Regions from separate parts of the Saccharothrix mutabilis subsp. mutabilis genome, predicted to be linked through region 1. Evidence: riboswitches for the same ligand, from Rfam matches in the RefSeq annotation. Region 1 holds a riboswitch; each other region holds the start of a gene.
The links. Region 1 has a riboswitch for cobalamin ahead of cobN (cobaltochelatase subunit CobN). Riboswitches for the same ligand answer to the same signal wherever they lie in the genome.
Positions count from the first base shown of each region.

Region 1 (10,160 bases):
CGGGTCGCCGGTCGCCAGGTGCGCCGCCAACGCGTCCGCGGGCAGCGTCCCGGGCAGCACGGTCAGCACCTCGTCCCGCTCCACCAACGGCTTCCCGATCACCGCCGCCCCGGCCGACACCGACGTCACCCCGGGCACGACCTCCGCCGGGTACCGGTGCGCCAACCGCTTGTGCAGGTGCATGTACGACCCGTAGAAGAACGGGTCGCCCGCGGCCAGCACCACCACGGTCCGCCCCGCGTCCAGGTGCGCCGCCAGCCGCGCCGCGCACTCCTCATAGAACGCGTCGATCTCGCCCTGGTAGTCGTCGGTGTCCTCGGTCGTGACCGGGTACACCAACTGCTCCTCGATCTGGCCCTCGCGCAGGTAGCGGGCGGCGATGTTGCGGGCCACGCTGCGGCCGTGCCGCGCGCTGTGGAACACCACCACGTCGGCCTCGCCGATCAGCCGCGCCGCCTTGACGGTCACCAGCTCCGGGTCGCCCGGCCCCACTCCGACCCCGTACAGCCTGCCCGTCATTCTTCCTCGCTCGCGATCGCGTTGACGGCCGCCGCGGTCATGGCGCTGCCGCCCCGACGCCCGCGCACGACCAGGTACTCCAGGCCGAGGTCGTTGGCCGCCAACGCGTCCTTCGACTCCGCCGCGCCGATGAACCCGACCGGCACGCCCAGCACGGCGGCGGGCTTCGGCGCGCCCGCGGCCACCATGTCCAGCAGGTGGAACAACGCCGTCGGCGCGTTGCCGATGGCGACCACCGCGCCCGCCAGCCGGTCGCCCCACAGCTCCAGGGCCGCCGCGCTGCGCGTGTTGCCCAGCTCCGCCGCCAGGCCCGGCACGCGCGGGTCGGACAACGTGCACAGCACCTCGTTGTCCGCGGGCAACCGCTTGCGCGTCACGCCCGCCGCCACCATCTGCGCGTCGCACAGGATCGGCGCACCGGCCAGCAGCGCCGCCCGCGCGGAAGCCACCACGCCGGGGGAGTGGGCGATGTCCCGGACCAGGTCGACCATGCCGCAGGCGTGGATCATCCGCACCGCGACCCGCGCCACGTCCGCCGGCAGCCCGGTCAGGTCCGCCTCGGCGCGGATGGTCGCGAACGACTGGCGGTAGATCTCCGCGCCGTCCTTGATGTAGCTGGTCACCTGATCTCCTCGTACCCGTCGCCGGTCGCGACGTACTCCACCACGTCCCCCGCCGGCCGCCCGCACCGCCGCGCGCAGCCCGACCAGTGCACCCGGCCCGCGTGCGGCGTGCCGATCCACGCCGTGACGTCCGCCCGCACGTCCGACAGCGACTTCGCGCACCCCGGCCGCCCGGTGCACGCGCTCACCCCGTGCCACGGCGAATCCGACGAGGTGAACAGGCCCGTGGTGTCCGCCCCGACCGGCACCACCACGCTGCGCCACGGCGTGATCCGCACCGGCACTCCGGCGAGCAGCCGCGCGTCCAACCGACCCAACGGCACACCCGCCACGACGACGTCGCCGTGCACCCCGGGTGCGACCGGAGTCACAGTCGGGGGAATCCTCCCGGGTACCGGGGCGCCCAGGGCGTCCGTGATCTTCCGCACACCGGAGTCCACTTCGGACAGCCGCCAGGCGCTGCCGCGGATCTCCTGGAACAACCGGGAAGCCGTCACCACGGCCGCCACTGCATCGGTCACGCGCAGCCCGGAATCGGTTCCGGCCAGGAACAACGCGTCACCCACCAGGCCGATGTCACCGCCCAGCCCGCTGACCCCGGCACCCACCGTGACCAGGAACCGCCCCGGCAGGTCGGCCAACTCCGGCACCGCGCACAGCGCGCGGTCGATCCCGTCGACCAACCCCTGGTTGTCCTCCAGCGGCGCGGCGATGATGTTGCGCATCCGCTCGTGCGTCCGCGAGGGCAGCAGGCCGATGTCGGCCAGGAGCGCTCCCAGGACGTGCTCGGCGCCCGGCCGCAAGCCCCTGATCTGCACGTTCGCCCGCGAGGTCAGTTCCAGTGCCCCGTCGCCCAACTCCAGCGCGGCACCGCGCAGCGCGTCGAACTGCGCCGCCGACAGCGTCCCGCCGGGCACTCGGACGCGCGCCAGGCCGCCGTCGGCCGCCTGGTGCACGTCGACGGCGCCGGGGCACGCGTCGGGTCGTTCACGCTCCTGGGGCATGGGCTGGATGCTAACGCCCGTTAGGGTTGTCCCCGAACGGCGAAGCAACAGGAGGAAGCCGGTGCGAGTCCGGCGCGGTCCCGCCACTGTGACCGGGTGCGAGCCCGGGAGTCAGGAACTCCGCCCGCCGTCCCCTACGACCTGGGGCGAGGACCCCCGAGGGATGGAGCCCGCACGTGATCCTGCTGCTGTCGACCTCCGACACCGACCTGCTGTCCGCTCGCGCGAGCGGCGCGGACTACCGGCTGGGCAACCCCGCCCGGCTCACCGTGGACGACCTGCCCGCCCTGGTCGAGGGCGTGGACCTGGTGGTCGTGCGCATCCTCGGCGGTCGCCGGATGTGGGAGGAGGGCCTCGACTGGCTGCTGGCCGGCCCGCGCCCGGTCGTGGTGCTGGGTGGTGAGCAGAACCCGGACGCCCCGCTGATGGAGCTGTCCACCGTGCCGGGCGGGGTGTGCGCGGAGGCGCACGCCTACCTGGCGCACGGCGGTCCGGCGAACCTGGCGGAGCTGTTCAACTTCCTGTCCGACACCGTCCTGCTGACCGGTTTCGGCTTCAACCCGCCGACCGCCGCGCCGAACTGGGGCGTGCTGGAGCGGCCTCCGGCCCCCGCTTCGATCGTCGCACCGACCACCGACGATTCGGCCGCCTTGTCGCCGGAGGAGTTGTCGCGGCGTCCCGTGGTGGCGGTGTTGTACTACCGGGCGCACCACGTGGCGGGGAACACCGCGTTCGTGCACGCCCTGTGCGACGCGATCGAGGCCAAGGGCGGCCGGCCGCTGCCGGTCTACTGCGCGTCGCTGCGCACCGCCGAGCCCGAGCTGCTCGCCGAACTCGGCAAGGCCGACGCCCTCGTGGTCACCGTGCTCGCGGCCGGCGGCACCAAGCCCGCCACCGCGTCCGCCGGCGGCGACGACGACGCGTGGGACGTGGGCGCGCTCGCGGCGCTGGACATCCCGATCCTCCAGGGGCTGTGCCTGACCTCCAGCCGCGCCGCGTGGGACGAGAACGACGACGGACTGTCCCCTTTGGACACCGCCACGCAGGTCGCCATCCCCGAGTTCGACGGCCGGATCATCACCGTCCCCTTCTCCTTCAAGGAGATCGACGAGGACGGCCTGACCGTCTACGTCGCCGACCCCGAGCGCGCGCTGCGCGTGGCGGGCATCGCCGTGCGGCACGGCAGGCTGCGGCACATCCCCAACGCCGACAAGAAGATCGTCGTCATGCTGTCGGCCTACCCGACCAAGCACTCCCGCATCGGCAACGCGGTCGGCCTGGACACCCCGGCCAGCGTCGTGCGGCTGCTCAAGGCGTTGCGCGACAACGGCTACGACATCGGCGACGACCTGCCCGGCGTCGCCGACCTCGACGGCGACGCCCTGATCCACGCGCTCATCGCCGCCGGCGGCCAGGACGTCGACTGGCTCACCGAGGAGCAGGTCCAGGGCAACCCGGTCCGCATCGCCGCCTCCGCCTACCGCGAGTGGTTCGCCACGCTGCCCGACGAGACCCGCGAGGAGATCGAGCGGCACTGGGGGCAGGCCCCCGGCGAGCTGTTCGTGGACCGCTCCCGGGACCAGGACGGCGAGATCGTGCTGGCCGCCCTGCGGTCGGGCAACGTCGTGGTCATGGTGCAGCCGCCGCGCGGCTTCGGCGAGAACCCGATCGCCATCTACCACGACCCGGACCTGCCGCCGAGCCACCACTACCTGGGCGCGTACCGGTGGCTTGAGTCGGAGTTCGGCGCGGACGCCGTCGTGCACGTCGGCAAGCACGGCAACCTGGAGTGGCTGCCCGGCAAGGCCGTCGGCCTGTCCGCCGGCTGCGGCCCGGACGCCGCGCTGGGCGACCTGCCGCTGGTCTACCCGTTCCTGGTCAACGACCCGGGTGAGGGCACGCAGGCCAAGCGCCGCGTCCACGCCACCCTGGTCGACCACCTGGTGCCGCCGATGGCCCGCGCCGACAGCTACGGCGACATCGCCCGGCTGGAGCAGTTGCTGGACGAGCACGGCAACATCGCCGCGATGGACCCGGCGAAGCTGCCCGCCATCCGCGCCCAGATCTGGACGCTGATCCAGGCCGCGAAGCTCGACCACGACCTGGGCATCGAGGACCGGCCGCACGACGCCGAGTTCGACGAGCTGATCCTGCACGTGGACGGCTGGCTGTGCGAGGTCAAGGACGTCCAGATCCGTGACGGCCTGCACGTGCTGGGCGAGCCGCCGACCGGCGAGACCCGCGTCAACCTGGTGCTCGCGATCCTCCAGGCCAAGCAGATGTGGGCCGGCCAGGTCGCCGCGCTGCCCGGCCTGCGCGAGGCCCTCGGGCTCAAGGACTCCACCCGGACCTCGGTGGACGCCGTCGAGGCCGAGGCCCGCGCGCTGGTGCAGGCGATGGAGGACGCCGGCTGGGACCCGGCCGCCGCGCGGACGTTGACCGACGACGAGGACGTGGCGCGCATCCTGGAGTTCGGCGCGCTGGAGGTCGTGCCGCGGCTGGCGCGCACCACCGACGAGCTGGCCAACACGCTGCACGCGCTCAACGGCGGGTACGTCCCGGCCGGGCCGAGCGGGTCCCCGTTGCGCGGCCTGGTGAACGTGCTGCCGACCGGCCGCAACTTCTACTCCGTGGACCCCAAGGCGGTGCCGTCCAAGCTGGCCTGGGAGACCGGGCAGGCCATGGCGGAGTCCCTGCTGGAGCGCTACCGCGCCGACCACGACGGGCAGTGGCCGCCGTCGGTGGGCCTGTCGGTGTGGGGCACCAGCGCGATGCGCACCGCCGGTGACGACATCGCGGAGGTCCTCGCGCTGATGGGCGTCCGGCCGGTGTGGGACGACCAGTCCCGCCGCGTCACGGGCCTGGAACCGATCCCGCTGGACGAGCTGGGCCGTCCGCGCGTCGACGTGACGGTCCGCATCTCGGGCTTCTTCCGCGACGCGTTCCCGCACGTGGTGGCCCTGCTGGACGACGCCGTGCAGCTCGTCGCCGCCCTGGACGAGCCCGCCGAGGACAACTACGTCCGGGCGCACGCCCAAGCGGCCGAGGCCGAGCACGGCGACCGCCGCCGCGCCACCCTGCGCATCTTCGGCTCCAAGCCGGGCGCGTACGGGGCGGGCCTGCTGCCGCTGATCGACAGCCGCAACTGGCGCGACGACGCCGACCTCGCCGAGGTGTACGCGGTGTGGGGCGGCTACGCCTACGGCCGCGAGCTGGACGGCGTCGAGGCGCGCACCGACATGGAGAGCGCGTACAAGCGGATCGCGGTGGCGGCCAAGAACATCGACACCCGCGAGCACGACATCGCCGACTCCGACGACTACTTCCAGTACCACGGCGGCATGGTCGCCACCGTCCGCGCGCTGACCGGCAAGGCCCCCGCCGCCTACGTCGGCGACAGCACCCGCCCGGACGCCGTCCGCACCCGGACGCTGCACGAGGAGACCAACCGCATCTTCCGCGCCCGCGTGGTCAACCCGCGCTGGCTCGCCGCGATGCGCAAGCACGGCTACAAGGGCGCGTTCGAATTGGCCGCGACCGTGGACTACCTGTTCGGCTACGACGCGACCACCGGCGTGGTGGCGGACTGGATGTACGAGCAATTGGCCGCGAGCTACGTGCTGGACCCGGAGAACCGGAAGTTCCTCTCGGAGTCGAACCCGTGGGCGTTGCACGGCATTTCGGAGCGGCTGCTGGAGGCGGCGGACCGGGGGATGTGGGAACACCCGGAACAGGAGACGTTGGACGCCTTGAAGGCGGTTTACCTGGAGACCGAAGGCGACTTGGAAGACGGTCGCTGAAGTATTTCCACGTCGCGGCGCGCATCCTTTGCGGTGCGCGCCGCACGTGTTTCTAGGGGTCACACGCACTACTTTTCCGATCCCGGAAACGTCCCGCCCCGCGCGAAGGGCCGCCCGATCGAGCGCTCGGGCCACGTCACCGCGAATAGCCGTGTTGCTCGCGCCACAGGCGCCCGGCGGGTGTCCGGAGGAATGGTGGCCGCCGGTTGGAGCACCAGTCCCGGGGCCGTCTGGGAGCGCTCCACGGCGTTGCGCTGCGTACCGAGTCCGTCTCTGTGCGGATTCGTCCGGATAGTCCCGTCGGTCTTCCTTGCCACGTAGGTAACAGCGCGGACACGAGTGCTTGACACGTGTGCGTGGGGAGAACCACACTCGCCGAAACCTGGGAGCGCTCCCAGAACGTCACCGCCGATCAACTGAGGAGTTCTCGTGCGCAACCGTCGAGCGGGCTTGGCCAAGGTCGTGGCCTGCACCGCAGTGCTCGCCGCAGTCACCGCGGCATGTGGTTCGGGGGGTTCCGGCGCGTCCCCGGACGGCAAGGTCGAGCTGACCGTCGCCACGTTCAACGAGTTCGGGTACGAGGAACTGTTCAAGGAGTACGAGGCCGCGAACTCGAACGTCAAGATCACGCACCGCAAGACCGGCCAGGGCAACCCCCACCACCAGAACCTGTTCACCAAGCTGGGCGCGGGTTCCGGGCTCGCCGACATCGAGGCCGTCGAAGAGGGCTACCTCAGCCAGGTCATGGCCAAGTCCGGCCAGTTCAACGACCTCAAGGAGATCGGCCCGGCGGACGTGCGCGCCGACCGCTGGCTCCAGTGGAAGACCGACGCCGTCACCAGCAAGGACGGCAAGCTCATCGGTTACGGCACCGACATCGGCCCGCTGGCCATGTGCTACCGCAAGGACCTCTTCGAGGCCGCCGGCCTGCCCAGCGACCCCGAGGGCGTGAAGGCCCTGTTCGCCACGTGGGACGCCTACTTCGAGGCCGGCGACAAGTACGTCAAGGCCACCGGCAAGCCGTGGTTCGACTCGGCCGCGCAGATCTTCAACCCCATGCACAACCAGGCCAAGACCGGCTACTTCGACCGCGACGACAAGCTCGTGATCGAGACCAACGACGACAAGAAGATCTGGCAGCAGGTCACCGGCGCGGTCGCGCGCGGCCAGTCGGCCAAGCTCGTCGCGTGGAGCCCGGAGTGGCAGAACGGCTTCAAGCAGTCGGCCTTCGCCACCAAGACCTGCCCGTCCTGGATGCTGGGCGTGATCGAGGGCAACGCGGGCCCCGAGCACAAGGGCCACTGGGCCGTCACGGCCGCCTTCCCCGGCGGCGGCGGCAACTGGGGCGGCTCGTACCTGACCGTGCCCAAGCAGAGCAAGAACGCCAAGGAGGCCGCGAAGCTCGCCGCGTGGCTGACCGCCCCCGAGCAGCAGATCAAGGCGTTCGTCGCCAAGGGCACCTTCCCCAGCCAGACCCAGGCGCTGATCTCGCCGGAGCTGCTCAACAAGACCAACGACTACTTCGGCGGTGAGAAGGTCGGCCTCCTGTTCGCCGAGCAGGCCAACAAGGTCGCCGGCGCCCAGTACAAGGGCCCGAAGGACGGCGAGATCCAGGACAACGTGATCGCGCCGGCGCTCCAGGCGGTCGAGCAGGGCAAGACCGCGGAAGAGGGCTGGCAGCAGGTCGTCGAGGGAGCCAAGAAGGCTGCCAAGTGACCACCGAACTCACGGTCGCGCGCGGGCGGGGCGTCGAGCCCCGCCCGCCGCGGCGCGCGGACGAGGACGTCAAGCTCCCGTGGCGGCACCGCCTCACGCGCCTGGACGTCAAGTACTCGCCTTACCTGTTCATCGCCCCGTTCTTCGTCCTGTTCGCCATCACGGGCCTGTTCCCGCTGGTCTACACGGCCTACGTGTCGCTGTTCGACTGGGAGCTGGGCGCGGACGAGACGCCGTTCATCGGCGTCGAGAACTACGTCACCCTCGCCACCGACGACCAGTTCTGGAACGCGCTGGTCAACACGCTGAGCATCTTCGTGCTCTCCAGCGGCCCGCAGGTCGTGGTGGCGGTGCTGCTCGCGGTGCTGCTCAACACCGCGTTGCGCGCCCGGACCGCGTGGCGCATGGGTGTCCTGCTGCCCTACGTGGCCAGCCTCGTCGCCCTGACGATCATCTTCGGCGACCTGTTCGGCCCGCAGTACGGCATGGTCAACAACGTCCTGGACTTCTTCGGGATCGACAAGATCGACTGGCAGGCCGACCGCTGGTGGAGCCACGTCGCCATCGCCACCATGGTCAACTGGCGCTGGACGGGCTACAACGCGCTGATCGTGCTGGCCGCCATGCAGGCCATCCCGCGGGACGTCTACGAGGCCGCCATCGTGGACGGCGCGAGCCGGGCCCGGCAGTTCTTCAGCATCACCCTGCCGCTGCTGCGCCCGACGCTGATCTTCGTGATCGTCACCTCGACCATCGGCGGGTTGCAGATCTTCACCGAGCCCAAGCTGTTCGCCCCCGCCGGGAGCAGCAACGGCGGCGCGACCAACCAGTACCAGACGGTCGTGCTCTACATGTACCAGTCGGGTTTCCAGTCGCAGGACCTCGGTTACGCCTCGGCGATGGCCTGGGTGCTGTTCCTGATCATCATCGCCATCGCGGGGATCAACTTCCTGCTCACCCGCCGCCTCGCCGGCACCGGGGAGGGCTGACATGCTCCAGAAGCAAAGCACCGCGACGCGCGCCCGCAAGGGCCCGTCCTCGCCGGCCAAACGGCCCGGGTTCGGCGTCTACGGGGTGCTCACCGCCTTCATCCTCGGGTCGGCCTTCCCGTTCTACTGGTCGTTCGTCGTGGCCAGCAACGACGACGCCGCCGACACACCCCTGCTGCCCGGCGGCAAGTTCTTCACCAACGCGGCACGCGTGTTCGACACCATCCCGTTCTGGAAGGCGCTGGGCAACAGCGTCATCGTCTCCGGCACGGTGACGCTGTCGGTCGTGCTGCTGTCGACGCTGGCCGGGTTCGCCTTCGCCAAGCTGCGGTTCAAGGGGCGCGGCCCGCTGCTGGTGTTCGTCGTCGCCACGCTGGCGGTGCCGACCCAGCTCGGGATCATCCCGCTCTACATGGCGATGGCCGAGTTCGGCTGGTCCGGCACGCTCGGCGCGGTCATCGTCCCGAACCTGATCACCGCGTTCGGCGTGTTCTGGATGCGCCAGTACATCGTGGACGCCGTCCCCGACGAGCTGATCGAGGCCGCCCGCATGGACGGGTGCAGCCTGCTGCGGACGTTCTGGCACGTGTGCCTGCCGGCCGTGCGCCCGGCCGCCGCCATGCTCGGCGTCTTCACGTTCATGATGTCCTGGAACGACTTCCTCTGGCCGCTGGTCGCGCTCAACGCGGAGAACCCGACCATGCAGGTGGCCCTGGAGAAGCTCCAGAGCGGCTACTACGTCGACAACTCGCTCGTGCTCGCCGGGACCACGCTGGCCACGGTCCCGATCTTGCTCGTGTTCCTCGTACTCGGGCGGCAGATCGTCGCCGGGATCATGCAGGGTGCTGTGAAGGGGTAGCTGTGGAGTCGATTTCCTTTCCCGAGGGCTTCGTCTGGGGCGCCGCGACCGCGGCGTTCCAGGTCGAGGGCGCGACCACCGTGGACGGTCGCACCAAGTCCATCTGGGACACGTTCTGCGAGGTGCCGGGGGCCGTGGTCGGCGGCGACACCGGTGAGCCCGCGGCCGACCACTACTACCGCGTCGAGTCCGACGTCCAGTTGATGGCCGACCTGGGCCTGCACGCCTACCGGTTCTCCACCGCGTGGCCGCGGGTGCGGCCCGACGCCGGCCCGGTCAACCAGGCCGGCCTGGACTTCTACTCCCGGCTGGTCGACGCGCTGCTGGACAAGGGGATCACCCCCTGGCTCACGCTCTACCACTGGGACCTGCCGCAGGCCCTGGAGGACAAGGGCGGCTGGACCAACCGGGACACCGCGTACCGGTTCGCCGAGTACGCCGAGTCGGTCGTCGGCGCGCTGGGCGACCGGGTGGCCAACTGGACCACGTTGAACGAGCCGTGGTGCTCCTCGTTCCTGAGCTACGCGGCCGGCGTCCACGCGCCCGGCCGGCAGGAGCCGGAGGCCGCCGTCGCCGCGGTGCACCACCTGCTGCTCGGGCACGGGCTCGCCGTCGAAGCGATTCGCGCGCAGTCCACCGACGCCAAGGTC
Region 1 covers NZ_BAAABU010000001.1:51,904-62,063, forward strand. Annotated here, with positions in the region: gene ABD126_RS00240 (precorrin-2 C(20)-methyltransferase) at 1-519, opposite strand, end outside; gene ABD126_RS00245 (precorrin-8X methylmutase) at 516-1,142, opposite strand; gene ABD126_RS00250 (hypothetical protein) at 1,139-2,146, opposite strand; cobalamin riboswitch at 2,153-2,292, shown strand; gene cobN (cobaltochelatase subunit CobN) at 2,323-5,946, shown strand; gene ABD126_RS00260 (ABC transporter substrate-binding protein) at 6,376-7,662, shown strand; gene ABD126_RS00265 (carbohydrate ABC transporter permease) at 7,659-8,651, shown strand; gene ABD126_RS00270 (carbohydrate ABC transporter permease) at 8,653-9,510, shown strand; gene ABD126_RS00275 (GH1 family beta-glucosidase) at 9,522-10,160, shown strand, end outside.

Region 2 (10,160 bases), on a different contig from region 1:
TGGCGGACATCCCGGGGAAGGCGCGGCGGTACGTCGAGTTGGTCAAGTCCGTCCAGGCCGACGGGCCCTACGTCCTTGGTGGGTGGTCGTTCGGCGGGTGTCTGGCGCATGAGGTGGCGTGTCAGCTCTTGGACGCCGGTGACGTGGTCGAGGTCGTGGTCATGATCGACACCGTGCGGCCCCTGCCGGCGCCCGAAGTGTCACCGGAAGAGCTGGTGCGGCATCGGTTCGAGCGGTTCGTGGGGCACATCCGCGACACCTACGGGGCCGATGTCGAGTTGCCGTGGGCGGAGCTGGCCGGGTTGGACGACGTCGGGCAGGTCGACGCCGTGCTGGCCGCGATGGTGGCCGCCGAGGTCGGCATCTCCGCCGGGGCCCTGCGGCACCAGAAGACGTCCTACCTCGACGCCCGCGCGGCCGAGCGGTACTCGCCCCGGCACTTCCCCGGCCGGGTGGTGTTCTACCGGGCCTGTGAACGGGAGACGCTGACCACCGTCCTGGACCCCCGCTACCTGCGCCGCCAGGAGGACGACGACCTGGGCTGGGCGGACGCGTGCGGGGAGCTGGAAGTGGTGCCGGTGCCCGGTGACCACCTGTCGATGGTGGACCTCCCCCACGTCACCGTGCTGGCCGAGCACCTGGCCAAGGTCCTGGGGCCCTAGGGTTCCCCGGCGCGCGGGGTGAGGGCTGGTCCCCCCGCGCGCCGGGGACGATCACAGGGCGTTGGTGAACAGCAGGCGGTTGACCGTGCCGCCCGTGGTGCCGCCGCTGACCACGTTCGGCGTGGCGGTGCTGTTGATCCAGTTGTGCACGGTCGCCGACGACGCGTCACCGTAACGCGCCTTGTAGAGGGCCGCGACGCCCGCGACGTGCGGGGTGGCCATCGACGTGCCGGACTTCGCGCCGCTGCCGCCGGTGTTCAGCGTCGAGACGATCGAGCCGCCGGGGGCGTAGAGGTCGACGCACGCGCCCGTGCTGGAGAACGACGACCGGGCGTCGGTCCGCTCCGAGGACGCCACCACCGACGCCGTCTCGACCTTGCGCGGCAGGCGGTCGCACGAGTTCGCGCCGGTGTTGCCCGCCGAGGTGGCCAGGAAGACGCCGGAGGAGATCATGTTGCGGATCGCGGTCTCCAGGCTCGCGGTGGCCGGGTAGTTCCACGACGTGTTGGCCACGGCCGGCTTCTGGGCGTTCGCGGTCACCCAGTTGATCGCCGCGATGGCCGCGGAGGTGGTGGTGCTGCCGGAGCAGTTCATCATCTTCACGCCGTGCAGCCGGACGCCCTTGGCCACGCCGTAGGTGTTCGACCCGACCGTGCCCGCCACGTGCGTGCCGTGGCCCTGGCAGTCGGTGTTGTTGGTGTCGATGGCGTTGTAGTCGAACGTGGCCCGGCCGCCGAAGTCCGGGTGGCCGGGGGTGATGCCGGTGTCGATGATGTAGGCGTGCACGCCGGAACCGTTGACGTTCCAGGTGTAGCTGTTGGACAGCGGCAGGTTGCGCTGGTCGATGCGGTCGATGCCCCACGACGGCGGGTTGGTCTGGGTGGCGTCGAGCGCGTCGGTGACCACCATGTCCTGCTCGATCAGCTTGACCGACGGGTCGCGGCTGAGCTTGCGCAGCTGGCCCGGGGTGAGCTTGGCGGCGAACCCGGTGAACGCGGAGTCGTACACGTGGGTCGGGGTGACGCCGGCCGCCGCGGCCGCGGCGGTGAGGCCGCGGGCGGAGCGGTCGACGGTGACGATGTAGCTGTCCTTGATCGGCGTGGCCGTCGCGGTCGCGGCGGCGGTGACGATCCGCGCCTGGTGCGGCTCGGCGTTCGCGAGACCGGTCGCCATGGTGGCGGCGGTCGCGGCGGAGGCGAGGACGGCGAGTGTTCTGATGGCAGGGCGCACTGATCGGCTCCTCGGGTCACCCGCGGACGCGTGCGCTCCGCCGCAGGGTTGACGGAGCGGACTTTCACTCGTCCGGGGTTCAACCCAGCAGCCTGATCAGCGTCTCACCGCCGGTCAACGGTCATCCACTGAATAGCCGCCGCCACGCTCACGCTGAGTGGACATAACCGGCAACTGGTGAGGACCGGACCCGTCTTGTGGCCGCCTGGGAGCCGCCAGGCGGGTCATGGCGACGCCGGCGAGGACTACCGCCATCCCGACGACGATCCGGACCGTCAGCGGCTCGCCCAGCACGATCGCGCCCAGCGCCACGGACACCACCGGCAACAGGTAGCCGACCGTCGCGGCGGCCGTCGGACCCTCGTCCTCGATGATCCGGTAGTTCAGGACGAAGGTCGCCCCGGTGCCGAAGATCCCGAGCACGACCACCGCCACGACCGCGGTCACGTTGGGGTGCGCCGGACCCGAGGTGGGCAGGGCGAGCGCGCTCCACGCCGTCGCCGCGGTCAACTGGGCGGCGGAGATCGCCATCGGGCCGCCCTTGCCGACCAGGTGGCGGCCCATGTAGGTGAAGGCGACGGCGTAGCTGGCCGCCGCGCCGAGCAGCGCCAGCGCGCCCAGGCTCATCAGGCCGTTCCGCTGCCACGGCGCGAAGATCAGCACCACGCCGGCGAAGCCCAGCGCCAACCCGGTCAACCGGACCGGCCGCAGGTCCCGGTCCAGGCCGAACGCGAGGCCGATGAGCAGCGACCACAGCGGGGTCGTCGCGTTGATCACGCCCGCGACCCCGGAGTCCACGCTCTGCTGCCCGATCGCGAACAACGCGAACGGCAGGGCGTTGCAGAACAGCGCCGCCACGGCGAGGTGCCCCCACGTGCGCGGCGAGCGCGGCAGCCGCTGACCGCCCGCGCGGGCGAGCACGAGCAGCACCGCCGCGCCCAGCGCGCAGCGGATCACGGTGAGCTGGACGGGCGTCAGGCCGGTGAGGGCCAGTTCGATCCACAGGAAGCAGGACCCCCACAGCAGGGCCAGGACGCCCGTCCGCAACACCGATCGACTCGTCATGCCTTCAAGGTGCCCCACGGCACCCATCAGAAAAAGTGAAGGCTTCTTGAGTCGCGTTAAGCGCTACTTCACGGTCGCGTGTGGACCCACAGCGCCTCCACACCGTGCACGATGGACGCCGTGCGGAACGGCGGTCGCTCGGCGGCCATCCGCAGGTGCGGGAACCGCCGCAGCAACGCCGGGTACGCGGCCCGCAGCTCCATCCGCGCCAGCTCCGCCCCGACGCAGCGGTGCGCGCCGTAGCCGAACGCCAGGTGCTGCGACACCTTCCGCGCCGAGTCGAAGTCGAGCTTGTCCAGGCCCTCGCGGTTGGCCGCGGCCAGCGACACCACCACGACGTCACCCTCCTGGATCGGCGTGTCCGCGATGACCATGTCGTGCTTGGCGAAGCGCGGGAACGCCACCTGCACCACCGTCAGGTGCCGCAGCAGCTCCTCCACCACCGGGCCCACGGCCGCGTCGTCGTCGGCCATCCGCGCCCGCGCCTCCGGGTCGCTCATCAGCACGATCGCGCCCAGCGCCAGCATGCTCGCGGTGGTGTCGAACCCGCCGGTGAGCACGCCGTCGGCCAGGCCCGCCAGCTCCTCGTCGCTGACCTCGTCCCCGTGCTCGCGGATGATCATGCCGATCAGCCCGTCACCCGGGTTCCTCCGCTCCCGCCGGACGATCTGCTCCATGTACTTCAGCGACTCGGAGATCGCCCCGAGCGCCTGCGTCGCACCCCCGAACAGGTCGAACCGCGCCGCCGCCAACTCCTGGAACCGCGCCCGGTCCTCGTACGGAACGCCCAGCAGCTCGCAGATCGTCAGCGACGGGATGGGCAGCGCGAACTCCTGCACCAGGTCCACCGGCCCCTCGGCGGCCTCCATCGCGTCCAGCCGCTCGGTCACGATCTCGTCGATGCGCGGCACCAGCCGCGCCAGCCGGCGCATCGTGAACTCGGGCGTGAGCAGCTTGCGCAGCCGCGTGTGGTCCGGCGGGTCGGCGAACCCGAGACCACCCGGGGTCTGCTCGACCCGCCCCACCGCCGCACCCAGCCGCGCGTAGTCGTTGCTGAACGCGTCTGTGTCGGAAAGCACCTTTTTCGCCTCGTCCTGGCCCGTGACCAACCACACCCGGACGCCGAACGGCACCGGGAGCCGGTGGATCGGGCCGGACTCGCGCATCCGCTCCAACTCGGGCACGGGAACCACCCCGTCGCGCTTCAACGGCACCAGCGCCCGGTCCGGGAGCAGCGACAACGCGCGTGAACCGATCCTCCCCATGACCCAACGCGTGATCGAACGCCGTGCGACCCACGCCACAAGGCCGTCGCGCACCGACGCCAGAGTCGCCATCCCACACCCCTCTTCCCCAGGATTGATCGACCGACGGTAACGGTTGCAGAGGGTGAGGAGCATCGCGCTACAGGCGGATTGACACGCTGTGTCGTCTGACAGACGATCTGCAATCGCGCATGTGCGGGGGAAGCCGGTCGAAGTCCGGCGCTGACCCGCAACGGTAGGTCCACCCGGACGAGCCCGAACGCCTGCCATGCGCGCAACGCTCCAGACACCCGTCGAGGTCAGCGGGTCGGAGCCTGGGGGTCGTCTCACGGCTGTCCGGGGTCCGCTCACGTCCACCCCCGGAAAGGTCGCACCATGTCGATCAGACGGACCGCCGCCGTCGCCGCCGCCGCGCTGTCGGTGTTCGCGGCCACCCCCGCTTACGCCGAACAGGTCACGACCTCACCCGCCGGGGCCGGCGCGGGCTGGCTGGCCCGCCAACTGGTCGACGGCGAGCGGTTCGAGGTCGACTACGGCGGCAAGCTCTACCCCGACCACGGCGGCACGATCGACGCGGTGCTGGCGTTCGCCGCCGCTGGCGTCGCCGAGGACAACGCGCTCAAGGCGACCGCGTGGCTGGCCAAGCCCGCGGTGCTGCCCGGCTACCTCGGCGACCCCAAGGACACCTCCTACGCCGGCGCCTACGCCAAGCTGGCCCTGACGGCGCAGGTCCGGGGCGAGGACCCGACCGCGTTCGGCGGCGTGGACCTGATCGCCGGGCTGAACTCGCTGCTCACGCCGTCGGGCCGGTTCTCCGACAAGTCGCCCTACCCCGGCGACTACAGCAACGGCTTCAGCCAGTCCTTCGCCGTCCTCGCGCTGGAGCGGCACGGCACCGCGCCCGAGGCCGCCGTGGACTACCTGGCGAAGAGCGCCTGCCCCGGCGGCGGGTTCCCGCTGGAGCTGGCGGCGGCCACGTGCGTGCCGCAGGTGGACGCGACCGCGATGGCCGTCCAAGCCCTCCTCGCCGTCAACCCGGCCGAGCGGGCCGCCGCCGACCCGACCGAGGACGCCGCCGACCCGGCCAAGGACGCCGCCAACCCGGCCGAGGACGCCGCCGACCCGGCCAAGGAGGCCACCGACCCGGCCAAGGTCGCCGCCGCCGGCGTGAAGTGGCTGGTCGAGCAGCAGCAGGCCGACGGCGGGTTCATCGACGTGCTGCAAAAGGGTGAGGCGGGCACCACGACCAACGCCAACACCACCGGCCTGGCCGCGCAGGCGCTGCGCGTGGCGGGCTCGACGGCCGCCGCGGACAAGGCGGTCGCCTACCTCAGGGCGCTCCAGGTCGGCTGCGGCGACGCCAACACGGGCGCGATCGCCTACGACGCCAAGGGCTTCTCCCCCGCCAACGCCAACCGCGCCACCGCGCAGGCCGTGCTGGGCCTGGTGGGCACCGGTTTCGCCACCCTGACCTCGGCGCGGGCGAAGGCCGCCGCGCCCGTGCTCGACTGCACCGCCCCGGCCACGGAGGTCGCGACCCCGCCCGCGCCGGCCGGCCCGCAGGCGCAGCAGCCCGAGGTGCTGGCCCGCACCGGTGTGCCGGTCACGCCCGCGCTGTGGCTGGGCACGCTGCTCGTCGTCGCCGGCGCGCTGGCCCTGGTGCTGGGCCGCCGCCGCGTCGCCCCTGTCCGCCGATGAGGCTGCCACTCGCGCCGCCGGTGGTCCCCCGGTGGTCCGCGCCGCTGGTGGCGCTGGGGTTGGTGCTGCTCGGCGCGCCCGTCCCGGCGTCGGCGGCGGGGTGTTCCGGGGTGACCGTGGTCGTGGACTTCGGGTCGTTGGGCGGCGGTGTGCGGACCGGCTGCGCTCCGGGCGACCCGGCCAGCGGGTTGGCGGCGTTGGGCGGGGCGGGGTTCGCCTTCGACCTGGCCAGCCGGCAGCCCGGGTTCGTGTGCCGGATCAACGGGGCTCCCGAGAGTGACCAGTGCGCGAACGCCGCGCCGAACACGGCCTACTGGTCCTATTGGCACGGCACGCCCGGCGGGTCGTGGAGCTACAGCAGCGCCGGCGCGTCGGGTTACGACCCCGCGCCCGGCAGTGTCGAGGGGTGGGCCTTCGGCGCGGGCGGACAGCCCGGCACCGCCCCACCCGCCCCCGCTCCCCAGCCACAACCTCAACCACAGCCACAGCCACAACCGCAGCCGCAGCCACAGCCGCCGGGCCAGCCCGCGCCGAACCAGCCGGGGGCCGGGCAGCCGACCGGGCAACCGAGCGCCGGGCAGCCCGCACCGACGAGCAGCGACGCCGCGGCGGGCCAGACCACCGCGACCGGTCCGACCCCCGCCACCTCCGCGAGCGAGACCGGGCGGCCGACCAGCCCCGGCGCGGCGTCGGCGAGCGTGGTGCCGACAGCCGGGCAGTCGTCGGAGGGCGGTGGCGTGCCGGTCGGGTTGATCCTCGGCGTCGGCGTGATGGCCGCGTTGGGCGCGGCCGGTTGGTGGGTCGCCCGGCGGCGGGCCGAGTCGGCCGGCGGCAGCGGTTCGTGAGTGGGGCGGTGCACCCCGGCGCGTGGTGGCTGTGGGCGTTGGGGTTGGCGGTCGTCGCGAGCCGGGCCACCAACCCCGTCGTGCTGGGCCTGGTCGTCGCGGTCGCCGGGTTCGTCGCCGTCACCTGCCGCCAGGACAGCCCGTGGGCGGACTCCTACGGCGTGTTCTTCAAGTTCGGGCTCGCCGTGCTGGGCGTCCGGGTGCTGTTCCACGTCGTGCTGGGCGGGGTGGACGGGCCGACCGTCCTGCTGGACCTGCCCGAGGTGCCGCTGCCGGACTGGGCGCGCGGCATCCGGCTCGGCGGACCGCTGACCGCCGAAGGCCTGGTGTTCGCGCTGTGCCAGGGCCTGCAACTGGCCACCCTGCTGTGCTGTGTGGGCGCGGCCAACGCCCTGGCAAACGCCAAGCGGCTGCTGCGGTCGCTGCCCGCCGCGCTCTACGAGGTCAGCGTGGCGGTCGTGGTGGCGATGACCGTCGCGCCGCAGCTGGTCGCCAGCGCCCGGTCGGTGCGGCGGGCGCGGGCGTTGCGCGGTGACGTCGTGCGCGGTGTGCGGGCGGTGAAGCTGCTGCTGGCGCCGGTGCTGGAGGACGCGTTCGAGCGGTCCCTGGTGCTGGCGGCGGCGATGGACTCGCGCGGTTACGGCCGCAACGCGGGCCTGCCCACCCGGACCCGGGTGCTGACCGGGTTCCTGGTGCTGGGCGGCCTGCTCGGGCTGTGCGTCGGCGCGTACGCGCTGCTGGACAACGGCACCGCGGGCTTCTCGATGCTCGCGGTGGGCGCGGCGCTGGCGGCGGCCGGGCTGTGGACGGGGTCGCGGCGGGTGCGCCGCAGCCGGTACCGGCCCGACACGTGGGGGCGGCGGGAGGCGCTGGTCGTCGCGTCCGGCCTGGTCGCGGCGGTGACGGCGGTCCTGGGGCCGGACCTGGTCATGCCGACCGTCCCGCTGACCGCGCCCGACCTGCCGCCGCTGCCCGCGCTGGGACTGCTGTGCGCGCTCGCGCCCGTGCTGATCGCCGATCGGAAGAAGCCATGATCCGGTTCGAGGACGTCACCTTCACCTACCCCGGCACCCCCGCCCCGGCGCTGTCCGGAGTGGACCTGGAGGTGCCCGAGGGCGAGCTGTGCCTGGTCGTGGGCCGGACCGGCGCGGGCAAGTCCACCCTGCTGCGCGCGGTCAACGGCCTGGTCCCCCACTTCACCGGCGGCGTCCTGCGCGGCCGGGTCCTGGTCGACGGCCGCGACACCCGCACCCACCCGCCCCGCGACCTCGCCGACGTGGTGGGCCTGGTCGGGCAGGACCCGCAGGCCGGGTTCGTCACCGACTCGGTCGAGGAGGAGCTGGCGTACTCGATGGAGTCGCTCGGCCTGCCCAACCCGGTGATGCGCAAGCGCGTCGAGGAGACCCTGGACCTGCTCGGCCTGGCCGACCTGCGCCACCGGCCGCTGACCACGCTGTCCGGCGGCCAGCAACAGCGGGTCGCGGTCGGCGCGGCCCTCACCGCCCACCCGCGCGTGCTGGTGCTGGACGAACCCACCTCCGCGCTGGACCCGGGCGCGGCGGAGGACGTCCTGGCCGCCCTGCACCGGCTGGTGCACGACCTGGGCATGACCGTGCTGATCGCCGAACACCGCCTGGAACGGGTGGCCCAGTACGCCGACCGCGTGGTGTGGCTGTCGTCGGACGGCACCGTCGTCGCGGGCGACCCCGGCCCGGTGCTGGCCGCCGCGCCGGTCGCGCCACCCGTGGTGCGGTTGGGGCAGTTGGCCGGGTGGGACCCGGTGCCGGTGTCCATCCGCGACGCGCGGCGGCGGGCCGGTGACCTGCGGTCCTCGCTCGGCGCGCCGCCCCCGGCGCAGCCGGTGACGGGGTCGCCGGTGGTGCGGGCGGCGGACGTCCGGGTGCGGTACGGGCCGGTCGAGGCGGTCCGGGGCGTGTCGCTCGCGGTCGGCGCGGGCGAGCGGGTGGCGTTGATGGGGCGCAACGGGTCGGGCAAGTCCAGCCTGTTGTGGGCGGTGCAGGGCACCGGCAAGCGGTCCGGCGGCGAGGTGCTCGTGGAGGGCGTGGACCCGGCGTCGCTCAAGCCCGCGCCGCGCCGCCGCGCGGTCGGGTTGGTGCCCCAGCAACCCGGTGACCTGCTGTACCTGCACACCGTCGGTGCGGAGTGCGGGCAGGCCGACCGCGAGTCCGCGAAACCGGCGGGCACGTGCCGCGCGCTGCTGGACCGGCTGGCGCCGGGCATCCCGGACGACCGGCACCCGCGGGACCTGTCCGAAGGCCAGCGGTTGGCGCTGGTGCTCGCGGTGGCGCTGACCCCGTCGCCGCGGGTGGTGCTGCTGGACGAGCCCACGCGCGGGTTGGACTACCCGGCGAAGACGAAGCTGGCCGAGGCGCTGGGCGAACTGGCCGCCGCCGGGCACGCGGTGGTGCTGGCCACCCACGACGTCGAGTTCGTGGCCGAGTACGCGACCCGCGTGGTGGTGCTGGCCGACGGCGAGGTCGTGGCCGACGGGCCGACCGGCGAGATGGTGACGGCGTCGCCGACGTTCTCGCCGCAGGTGGCGAAGGTGCTCGCGCCCGAGCCGTGGCTGACCGTCGCCGAGGTCGCGCGGGCGTTGGCGGCCCGGTGAGCGTCCCGGTTCGCGCGCGGGCGGCCGTCGCCCTGGCCGGGTCGGCGGTGATGGGCGTGGTCGCCTTCTGCTGGCCGTTGTTCGTCACGGCCGGGGCCGGCGGCGTGCGGTCCCCGTGGATCTTCGCCCTGCTGTTGCCGCTGGTGCTGGCGGTGGCGCTGGCCGAGATCAGCTCCGGCGGGATGGACGCGAAGGCCGTGGCGGTGCTGGGCGTGCTGTCGGCGCTGGGCGCGGCGATCCGGCCGCTGGGCGCGGGGACCGCCGGGATCGAGACGGTGTTCTTCCTGCTCGTGCTGGGTGGGCGGGTGTTCGGGCCGGGGTTCGGGTTCGTGCTGGGCAACACGATGTTGTTCGCGTCGGCGTTGCTCACCGGAGGCATCGGGCCGTGGCTGCCTTACCAGATGTTGGCGTCGTCGTGGGTCGCCCTGGGGGCTGGTCTGCTGCCTCCGCTCCGGGGACGAGGCGAGTTGACGATGCTGGCGGTCTACAGCGCGCTGGCGTCGCTGGTGTACGGGCTGCTGCTGAACCTGTCGTTCTGGCCGTTCGCGTTGAGCGCCGAGAGCACGAGCCTGTCGTACGTGCCGGGCGCGCCGCTGGTGGACAACCTGGTGCGGCTGGCCGGGTTCAGCGTGGCGACGTCGTTGGGGTGGGACATCGGGCGGGCGGTGACGACGGTGGTCCTGGTGTTGATCACCGGTCCGGTGCTGCTGCGGACGTTGCGCCGAGCGGCCAGGAAGGCCGCGTTCACCTGATCCCCGGTCAGGGC
Region 2 covers NZ_BAAABU010000003.1:461,310-471,469, reverse strand. Annotated here, with positions in the region: gene ABD126_RS09770 (SDR family NAD(P)-dependent oxidoreductase) at 1-662, shown strand, start outside; gene ABD126_RS09765 (S8 family peptidase) at 714-1,892, opposite strand; gene ABD126_RS09760 (DMT family transporter) at 2,007-2,957, opposite strand; gene ABD126_RS09755 (cytochrome P450) at 3,026-4,294, opposite strand; cobalamin riboswitch at 4,366-4,507, shown strand; gene ABD126_RS09750 (peptidase) at 4,598-5,920, shown strand; gene ABD126_RS09745 (hypothetical protein) at 5,917-6,765, shown strand; gene ABD126_RS09740 (CbiQ family ECF transporter T component) at 6,762-7,799, shown strand; gene ABD126_RS09735 (ABC transporter ATP-binding protein) at 7,796-9,394, shown strand; gene ABD126_RS09730 (ECF transporter S component) at 9,445-10,146, shown strand; gene ABD126_RS09725 (hypothetical protein) at 10,154-10,160, opposite strand, start outside.
Region 2: linked by a shared signal. The riboswitch ahead of ABD126_RS09750 (peptidase) and the one ahead of cobN (cobaltochelatase subunit CobN) in region 1 are both predicted to bind cobalamin.

Region 3 (10,160 bases), on a different contig from region 1:
GTGGGCTTCGGCCTCGCGCTCGTGCCGAGCGAGGTCGAGGCGGTTCGCCTCGGGGGTCATGGTGGCCGGCGGCCAGCCCCACTCCTCGCCGAAGAGGGACCAGAGGCGTTCCCGCGAGCCCATGACCGCCGGGTAGTCCCGGTCCGCGTCGGACTCCCGGATCGGGCGCAGGTGGTGGCCCGTGCCCAGCTCGACGCGGGTGGGGTGGACGAAGTCGGACGGCAGCCAGGACATGCGCGGGATTGTCGATCAACGGGAGGTCGTGCGCCAAACCGGTTTGCCGACAGGGAGAACCACGGCCGGAAAACCAGTGGCTGGGAACGGAGGTGAGGCTCGACACTGCGCGGATGACGTTGTCCGACGGGCTGGTGCTGCGCACCGCCGAACCGCGGGACCTCGACCAGATCGGCGCGTTGCTGGCCGAACGCGGCGAACCCGAGGACGCCGTCGACCACCGGCTGGTGGTCGAGGACCCGGACGCCGGGTGGGAGGCGTGCGCGGTCGTCGTGGACGGTGACCGGGTGGTCTCCACCGCGACCCTGCTGGACGAGACGCTGTTCCTCGACGGCGTCGCGATCCCGGCGGGGCAGGTGGAACTGGTCGCCACCGACCGCGACTACGAGGGCCGCGGCCTGGTGCGGGCGCTCATGGGCTGGGCGCACGAGCGGTCCGCCGCGCGTGGGCAACTCGTGCAGGTGATGCTGGGCATCCCGTACTTCTACCGGCTGTTCGGGTACACGTACGCAATCCCCATCGCACCGGTCCGGCCCGTGGTGGGCACGGCGTCCGCCGACGGCTACACCGTGCGCGAGGCGACGTTCGACGACATCCCGGCCCTGCACCGGCTCCAGGAGGCCGAGCAGGCGCGGGCGGACCTGTCGATGCCGCACTCGCCCGGCCTGTGGCGGTGGCTGATCGCGCGCGACGGCAGCACGCAGTGGCTGGTGGAACGGGACGGCGTGCCGGTCGGCACCGGCCGCTCCACGCCGCCGGACGAGGGCGTGCGCCTGGCCGAGGTCGCGGCGACCGAGGCCGGCGCGGTGCGCGCGCTGTTGGCGCACACCGGTGCGACGACGGCGAACGAGCGTCCGGGCACGGTCGCGGGCGAGGCGCTGGAACCGTTCCTGGGTCCCGCGCCGGAGGAGGCGAACTCGTACTACGTGCGCGTCCCCGACCCGGTGGCGTTGCTGGACCACCTGCGTCCGGTGTTCGGGCGGCGGCTGGCCAAGTCGTCGTTCGCCGACGCGGAGGGCGAGGCGGTGGTGTCGTTCTACCGCTCCCACGTGCGCCTGCCGTACCAGGCGGGCGAGGTGGGTGCGGTGGTCGCGGGCAGCACCATGCAGGCGCCGGGTGTGGTGGGCGGGTGCGGCGTGGCGCCGGACATGCTGGCGTCGCTGCTCTTCGGCCCGCACGGGTTGCGTGGCCTCACCGCACGTCAGCCGGACGTCTACCCCGGTCCGAACGCGGACCTGATGCAGACCCTGTTCCCGCCGGTCCGCTCCGACCTCATGACCTTCTACATGCCCTGATCGACACCCGGTCCCGCGTTCGGGTCGGTCAGGTGCCGTAGCCGGCGAACTCGACACCCAGCGCCACGCCCGCCAACGCGAGCAGCACGCCCGCGCAGGTCAGGGCGCGCCGGTAACCGGTGTCGCCCAACCGGCGCCGGCCGCGCGCGACCAGGACCGCGATGACCACCTTGCCGCCGATCAACATCAGGTAGAAGCCGACCAGCAGGGCCACCGCCGCGCCCGCCGACGCCCGCCACGTGGTGATCGTCAGCGGTCCGAGGGCGGTGGCCCAGGCGACCCACGGGTGCGGGCTGAGGAGGTTCACCAGCACGGCGCGGCGCAGGGCGTCACCGCCGGCCTCGCCGGAACCGTCGAGGGTGGCGGTCCGGGCCTCGCGCACCGTCCGCACCCCGCTCCACACCACGAACACCGCGCCCACGACCCCGAGCACGCCCAACGCCCGCGCCGGGAGGCGGTCGAGCACGAGAACGGTCACGCCGACCACCACCGCGTCCGAGAGCAGGGGCGCACAGGCCGCCAACGCGCCCGCCCGCCATCCCGACCGCAGCGCCGACGTCACGACCAGCACCAACAGCGGACCGGGGCTGATGCTCGCCGCCAAGCCGAAGGTGAGTCCGAGCCCCAGTGCGTCCACGGGCGGCAGACTAGGACACGTGTCCGACTTCGCCGCCGTGCTGTCCACCCTGCGCCGGGTCCGCGGTCTCAGCCCGTTCTTCGCCCTGGACCTGGGCCGTCCCAGCGACGACTGGCTCCCCGGCGCCGACCTGCTCGACGGTCCCGCGCTCCCCCGCACCCTCGACGCCATCGCCGAGCGCTACCGGACGGGCGAGCGGCGGGTGGCGGCATCGCTGTTCTTCCTGAGCTACACCGCGCGCCTGCTCTGCCCGACCGCCGCCGCCCACGCCGTCGAGGGAGTCGCGCCCGACATCCGCCCCGGCAACCTGTGGTGGCACTACGGCCCGGACGGGCTGCGGGTGCGGATCGACCGAGCCGACCCGGGCGTGGGCATCGCGGAGTCGCTGGAACCGGTGGTCGAGGCGGTGCGAGCGGTCGTGCCGGTGGCGCGCGGGCTGCTGTGGGGCAACGCGGCCTCCTCGATCGCCGGCGCGCTGAAAACGGTCGCCCGCAGCGGCACCGCGCCGGCGGAACACTGCGTGGCGGTAGGCGAACACCTGCTCTCCGAACCACCGCTCAAGGGCACGGGCGACTTCATCCCGTTCCCCGGCGAAGTGGCCTTCCGCCGCCGGAGCTGCTGCCTGTACTACCGCCTGGACGGCGGCGGAACCTGCGGCGACTGCCCCCTCCCCACCCGCTGAGCGCGACGCACGCGGCCCACCCGGCGCACGGCTGGCTGGGCGTGGGCTGCCCACTCGGCGAACGCGGCCCAACCGGCGCGCGCGGCCCCGCCGGGCGCAAGCGGCCCACCCGCGAACTGCCAACTCACCCGGCCGGCCAGCGCCGCCCCGGCCGACCAGCGCCCCTTCCGCCCGCCCCAAGCCGCGAGCGGCCCGTTCGCGCCTGCCCCGAACGCCACGCCTAGCCGCTGTGGCGCACCGGGCGTTGCGGACGTGAGGTGAATGACAACTCGTCTGGTCGGTTGTGCCGGGACGGAGTGGACCTTTACGGTTCCAGCGCCGCAGTGGACGGGAAGCCGGTGGGAATCCGGCGCGGTCCTCGCCACTGTGACCGGGGAGCCAACCCGCCGAGAACGTCACTGGTCGCACGGTGCGGCTGGGAAGACGCGGGGACGGTGTCGATCCGGGAGTCAGGAGACCGGCTGCGGCGCGAAGTGTTGTTGACCTTCCACGAGGTATGGAGGAGGCCGTCATGACGAGCCCCGCGCACCACCTTTCCCTTCCCATCCCCCGGTGGGCCTACGCCGTCGCGCTGGTCGCGCTGATGGTGACCTGGCTCGTCCTGCAGGAGAACGGCATCGCGCTCGGCCACGCCGCCGAGTCGCTGCACGAGTTCTTCCACGACGGGCGCCACGCGCTCGGCGTCCCGTGCCACTAGGCAACCGACCGATGACCACGTACAAGGGCGTGCTGCTGCGCGGGATCGGCGCGGGCGGCATCGCCGGACTCCTGGCGGGACTCGTCGGGCTCGTCGTCGTGGAGGTGCCCATCCGGGCGGCGTTGGCCGTCGAGGAGGCGCGTGCCGCCGCGGAACCCGCGGCGGAAGCAGGACACGACCACGGTGAGCTGTTCGGTCGTGGCACCCAACTGGTCGGCGGCGTGCTGGCCGCGGTGATCGTCGGCTTGGCGATCGGCGCGCTGTTCGCCACCGCCTACGCTGGCGCCCGCCGCTGGTTGGTCCACCGCCCGCCGTTCACGCGGAGCGTCACCCTGGCCGCGGCGGCGTTCGGCGCGGCGGCGCTGCTGCCCGCGGTGAAGTACCCGGCCAACCCGCCGGCGGTGGGCAACCCGGACACGGTGGACTACCGGACGGTGCTCTACCTGGGCGTCATCGCGGCCGGCCTGGCGGTCGTCTACGGGGCGAGCTTCCTGGCGTCCCGCCTGACCCACCTGGCCGCCCCGGTCCGCTCGACGGTGGTCGCCCTGGCGGCGATCGCCGGCGTGGTGGTGGTCCTGCTGGCCTTCCCCGCGCCGCCGGACGCGATCCCGGCGGACATGCCCAGCGACGTCCTGTGGGACTTCCGCCTCGCGTCACTGGCGGAGACGGCCACCCTCTGGCTCGGCCTGGGCGTGGTGTTCGGCCTGCTGATCGACCCGTCGGTCCGCAAAGCCACGGCGAAGTCCCCGGCCCTGGCGGCCTGAGCGGAACGGCTCCGGGCGGGTGCGGGATGCCGCACCCGCCCAGGGTCGGAACTGTCAGGCCCGGCTCGGAGGGGTCAGACCCGGCCGGGCAGCGAGGCCAACAGCTCCAGGTCCACGTCCACCAGGGAGTCGCGGAAGATCCGCCGCTCCCCCGCCGGCACGGGCACGTCGCACGGCACGACCAGGACCGTGCAACCCGCCGCCACCGCCGAAGCGACACCGGTCGGCGAGTCCTCGATCGCCACACAACGCTCAGCGTCGACGCCGAGCATGCGTGCTGCCTTCAGGTACGGGTCCGGTAGGGGCTTGTTGCGGCCCTCCACCTCGTCGCCGCACACGGTCACGTCGAACAGCTCGCGGCCGATCGTGTCCAGCGCGACCTCGGTCAAACCGCGTTCCGTTGACGTCACCAGCGCCATCGGCACGCCGGAAGCACGCACCGCGCGCAGAGCGTCCCGCGCACCCGGTCGCCACGGCAGACCGGCCCGGAACAGCTCCTCGGTGCGCCGCAGGACCCACGCCGCCCCGTCGGCCGTCTCCTCCGGCGTCGGCACCACGCCGACCTCGGCGAACAGCAACGCCATGGTCGTCGGCACGTTCGACCCGACCATCGCCTGCCGGGTCGCCAACGACAGCGACCCGCCCAGCTTCTCGGCGAACTCGTAGAGCGGGACGTCCCACAGCTTCTCCGAGTCCAGCAGGGTGCCGTCCATGTCCCACAGCACGGCCTCGACGGTCATGCCGCCCCTCTCCACAGGTACGCCTTCACGCGTTGAAGTACTTCGCCTCGGGGTGGTGCGCCACGAACGCGTCGGTCGACTGCTCCGGGTGCAGTTGCAGCTCCTCGGACAGCTCGACCCCGATCCGCCCCGGTTCCAGCAGGTCCACGACCTTGACCCGGTCCTCCATGTTCGGGCACGCGCCGTAGCCCAGCGAGTAGCGGGCGCCGCGGTAGCCGAGCTTGAAGAACTCCTCCACGTCCGCGGGGTCCTCCGCCGCGACCGACCCGCCGTCGGGCCAGCGCAGCTCCTCGCGGATGCGGCGGTGCCAGTACTCGGCCAGCGCCTCGGTGAGCTGGACGCCCAGGCCGTGCACCTCCAGGTACTCGCGGTAGGAGTCCTTGGCGAAGAGCTCGGCAGCGTAGTCGGCGATCGGCCGGCCCATCGTGACCAGGTGGAACGCGATCACGTCCACCTCGCCCGCCGAGCGTGGCCGCCAGAAGTCCGCCAGGCACAGCCGCCGGTCGCGCTTCTGGCGCGGGAAGGTGAACCGGGCGCGTTCCGGGGCGTCGAGCGACGGCTCGGCCAGCACCACCAGGTCGTCGCCCTCCGACACGCACGGGAAGTAGCCGTAGACGACGGCCGCGTGCGCCAGCACGCCCTCGGTGGCCAGCCGGTCCAGCCAGTAGCGCAGGCGCGGCCGGCCCTCGGACTCCACCAGTTCCTCGTAGGTGGGGCCACCGCCGCGCGCGCCGCGCAGGCCCCACTGCCCCATGAACGTGGCCCGCTCGTCCAGCATCGCCGAGTACTCCGCGACCGGCACGCCCTTGACCACCCGCGTGCCCCAGAACGGCGGCGTCGGGATCGGCACGTCCACCGCCACGTCCGACCGCCCGGACGCCGGCGGCTCCTCGGCGGCGGCGGCCTTGCGGGAAGCCGCGATGCGCAGCGACCGTTCGCGCCGGGCCTTGCGTTCCGCGGCTTTGCGCTCCGCCTCCGGGTCCACCGGCGGGGCCTCGCCGCGCTTGGCGGCCATGATCGCGTCCATCAGCCGCAGGCCCTCGAACGCGTCGCGCGCGTAGCGGACGTCGCCCAGGTACATCTCGGTCAGGTCGTTCTCGACGTACGCCCTGGTCAGGGCCGCGCCGCCGAGCAGCACCGGCCACCGCGCGGCGACACCGCGCGAGTTCATCTCCTCCAGGTTCTCCTTCATCACCACCGTGGACTTCACCAGCAGGCCGGACATGCCGATGGCGTCCGCGCGGTGCTCCTCGGCGGCTTCCAGGATCGCGTTGATCGGCTGCTTGATGCCGATGTTCACGACCTCGTAGCCGTTGTTGGACAGGATGATGTCCACCAGGTTCTTGCCGATGTCGTGCACGTCGCCCTTGACCGTGGCCAGCACGATCCGGCCCTTGCCGCCGTCGTCCGAGCGCTCCATGTGCGGTTCGAGGTGGGCCACGGCCGCCTTCATGACCTCGGCGGACTGCAACACGAACGGCAGCTGCATCTGGCCCGAACCGAACAGCTCGCCGACGGTCTTCATGCCCGACAGCAGGGTGTCGTTGATGATCTGCAACGCCGGGCGCTCGCGCAGCGCGGCGTCGAGGTCGGCTTCCAGGCCGTTGCGCTCGCCGTCGACGATGCGCCGCTCCAACCGCGCGAACAGCGGCAGCGCGGCCAGTTCCTCCGCCCGGGACGCCTTGGACGAGGACATGCTGACGCCCTCGAACAGCTCCATCAGCCGCTGCAACGGGTCGTAGCCCTCGCGCCGGCGGTCGTAGACCAGGTCCAGCGCCACCGCGCGCTGCTCGTCGGGGATGCGCGCCATCGGCACGATCTTGGAGGCGTGCACGATCGCGGTGTCCAGCCCGGCCTGCACGCACTCGTGCAGGAACACCGAGTTCAGCACCTGCCGCGCGGCCGGGTTCAGGCCGAAGGACACGTTCGAGATGCCCAGCGTGGTCTGCACGTCCGGGTAGCGGCGCTTGAGCTCGCGGATGGCGTTGATGGTCTCCAGGCCGTCCCGGCGGACCTCCTCCTGGCCGGTGGAGATGGGGAAGGTCAGGCAGTCGATGATGATGTCGCTGGTCCGCACGCCCCAGTCGCGGGTCAGGTCCTCGATGAGCCGGACCGCGACGCGCACCTTCCACTCCGCGGTGCGGGCCTGGCCCTCCTCGTCGATGCACAGCCCGACGACCGCCGCGCCGTGCTCGGCGACCAGCCGCATGATGCGCTGGAACCGGGAGTCCGGGCCGTCGCCGTCCTCGTAGTTGACCGAGTTGACCGCGCACCGCCCGCCCAGGCACTCCAGGCCCGCCTGGAGCACCTCCGGTTCGGTCGAGTCGAGCATGATCGGCAACGTCGAGGCGGTGGCCAGGCGGGTGGCCAGCGCGCGCATGTCCGCCGCGCCGTCGCGGCCCACGTAGTCGACGTTGAGGTCGAGCAGGTGGGCGCCGTCGCGGGTCTGGTCGCGGGCGATCTCGACGCAGTCCTCGAACCGGTCGGCCAGCATCGCCTCGCGGAACGCCTTGGACCCGTTGGCGTTGGTGCGCTCGCCGATCATCAGCACGGAGGCGTCCTGGCGGAACGGCACCGCCTGGTACAGCGACGACACGCCCGGCTCGGGGCGCGGGCGGCGTGCGGCGGGACCCAGGTCGCGCACGGCGGCCACGACCTGGCGGACGTGCTCGGTGGTGGTGCCGCAGCAGCCGCCGACCAGCCGCACGCCGAACTCGCCGACGAACCCGGACAGCGCGGCGGCCAACTCCTCGGGCGTCAGCGGGTACACCGCGCCGCGCGGGCCCAGTTCGGGCAGGCCGGCGTTGGGCATCACCGACAGCGGGATGCGGGCGTGCTTGGCCAACTGCCGCAGGTGCTCGCTCATCTCGGCGGGGCCGGTCGCGCAGTTCAGGCCGATCAGGTCGATGCCCAGCGGTTCCAGGGCGGTGAGGGCCGCGCCGATCTCGGAGCCGAGCAGCATCGTGCCGGTGGTCTCGACGGTGACCTGCGCGATGATCGGGACGGTGACGCCCTCGGCGGCCATCGCCCGTTTCGCGCCGATGATCGCGGCCTTGGTCTGGAGCAGGTCCTGGGAGGTCTCGACGATCACCACGTCCGTGCCGCCGGCCAGCAGCCCCCGCACCTGCTCGACGTAGGCGTCGCGCAGCGTGGCGAACGGGGCGTGGCCGAGGGTGGGCAGCTTGGTGCCGGGGCCGACCGAGCCCAGGACGAACCGGGGGCGGCCGGGTTCGGCGAACTCGTCGGCCACCTCGCGGGCCAACCGGGCGCCCGCGCGGGACAGCTCGAAGATCCGGTCCTGGATGCCGTACTCGGCGAGGTTGGCCAGGTTCGCGCCGAACGTGTTGGTCTCCACCGCGTCCGCGCCGGCCTCCAGGTAGCCCCGGTGGACCTGCCGCACGACGTCCGGCCGGGTCACGTTCAAGATCTCGTTGCAACCCTCGTGACCTGCGAAGTCGTCCAGGGTGAGGTCGACGGCCTGGAGCATCGTGCCCATCGCGCCGTCCGCCACGACCACGCGGTCGGCCAAGGCGTCCAGGAAAGGCGACGAGACACGATCGGGCATGGGCCAAGCCTACGGCGTGGGTGCGCGCCGGTGGTCGTAGGCTGACCCGGTGACCGATCCGGACCAGGCCGCCAAGACCCCCTTCGACCCCACGAAACCGCTCACCAACCCGATCATGGTGGCGGCGTTCGAGGGGTGGAACGACGCTGGAGACGCTGCCAGCACGGCGATCGAGCACCTCCAACTGACCTGGGACGCGCAACCGCTCGCGGAGATCGATCCGGACGACTACTACGACTTCCAGGTGACCAGGCCCACGGTCCGCATGGTGGACGGTGTCACCCGAAGGGTCGAATTCCCGACCACTCGGCTGACGGTGTGCCGCCCGCCGGGGTCGTCCACCGACGTGGTGCTCGTGCACGGCATCGAGCCGAACATGCGGTGGCGGAAGTTCGCCGGCGAACTGCTGGGCCACATCGAGACCCTGGGCATCACCACCGTGGTGACCCTCGGCGCGCTGCTCATGGACACCCCGCACACCCGCCCGGTGCCCGTGACCGGCACCGCCTACGACGCCGCCGCGGCGGCCAAGTACGGGCTGGAGCGGTCGCGGTACGAGGGCCCGACGGGGATCGTCGGCGTCTTCCAGGACCTGTGCGTGCAGGCGGGCGTGCCGGCGATCTCGTTCTGGGCGGCGGTGCCGCACTACGTGTCCCAGCCGCCGTCGCCCAAGGCCACCCTGGCGCTGCTGCACCGGGTGGAGGAGGTGCTCGACGTCGAGGTGCCGCTGGGCGCGCTGCCCGAGCAGGCGGAGGAGTGGGAGCGCACGGTCAGCGAGATGGCCGACGAGGACGAGGACGTGCGCAACTACGTGCGGGCGCTGGAGGAACGCGGGGACGCGGAGATCCAGATCACCGAGGCGAGCGGTGACGCGATCGCGGCCGAGTTCGAGCGGTACCTGCGGCGGCGCGGGCGCGGACCGGGGCGCGGGCCGACCGGGCTCTGAGCACCCTGCGTCGAGTCGGGCGGACACGCTCGACTCGACCCCGGCGCCGGCGGGCCCGACGCGCCCCGCTCAAGTGTCTGATGAGGACGTTCGGGGCACCCCGGGCCGGTGACCTCGGGGGTGGGTGTGAACAGGCGGCTGGCGGTCGGCGGTCTCTACGCCGGCGGGTTCCTCGGGCCGTTCGGCGGCGCGATGACCTCCTCCGTGCTCCCCGAGATCGGCGCCGACTTCAGCGTCTCCGCCGGCACCGCCGCCGCCACCCTCACCGGCTACCTGCTCCCCTTCGCCGCCTTCATGCTGGTCTCCGGCACCCTCGGCGAACGCTGGGGCCCCCGCCGCACGGTCCGCGCCGCCTACGTCGTCTACACCGCCGCCTCGGTCCTCTGCGCGATCTCGTGGACGTTCCCGCTGCTCCTCACCGCGCGAGCGGTGCAAGGGGCGGCGAACGCGTTCACCACGCCGCTCCTGCTCGCCACGATCGCCGCCATCACGCCCGGGCAACGCCTCGGTCGCGCGCTGGGCGTCTTCGCCTCCATGCAGGCCGCCGGGCAGACCTCCGCGCCGCTCGTCGGCGGGCTGGCGGCCGAAGCCTCCTGGCGG
Region 3 covers NZ_BAAABU010000030.1:74,971-85,130, reverse strand. Annotated here, with positions in the region: gene ABD126_RS35780 (GNAT family N-acetyltransferase) at 1-234, opposite strand, end outside; gene ABD126_RS35775 (GNAT family N-acetyltransferase) at 348-1,529, shown strand; gene ABD126_RS35770 (LysE family translocator) at 1,558-2,166, opposite strand; gene ABD126_RS35765 ((2Fe-2S)-binding protein) at 2,186-2,848, shown strand; cobalamin riboswitch at 3,153-3,328, shown strand; gene ABD126_RS35760 (CbtB-domain containing protein) at 3,360-3,545, shown strand; gene ABD126_RS35755 (CbtA family protein) at 3,557-4,309, shown strand; gene ABD126_RS35750 (HAD family hydrolase) at 4,384-5,049, opposite strand; gene metH (methionine synthase) at 5,075-8,614, opposite strand; gene ABD126_RS35740 (PAC2 family protein) at 8,664-9,560, shown strand; gene ABD126_RS35735 (MFS transporter) at 9,687-10,160, shown strand, end outside.
Region 3: linked by a shared signal. The riboswitch ahead of ABD126_RS35760 (CbtB-domain containing protein) and the one ahead of cobN (cobaltochelatase subunit CobN) in region 1 are both predicted to bind cobalamin.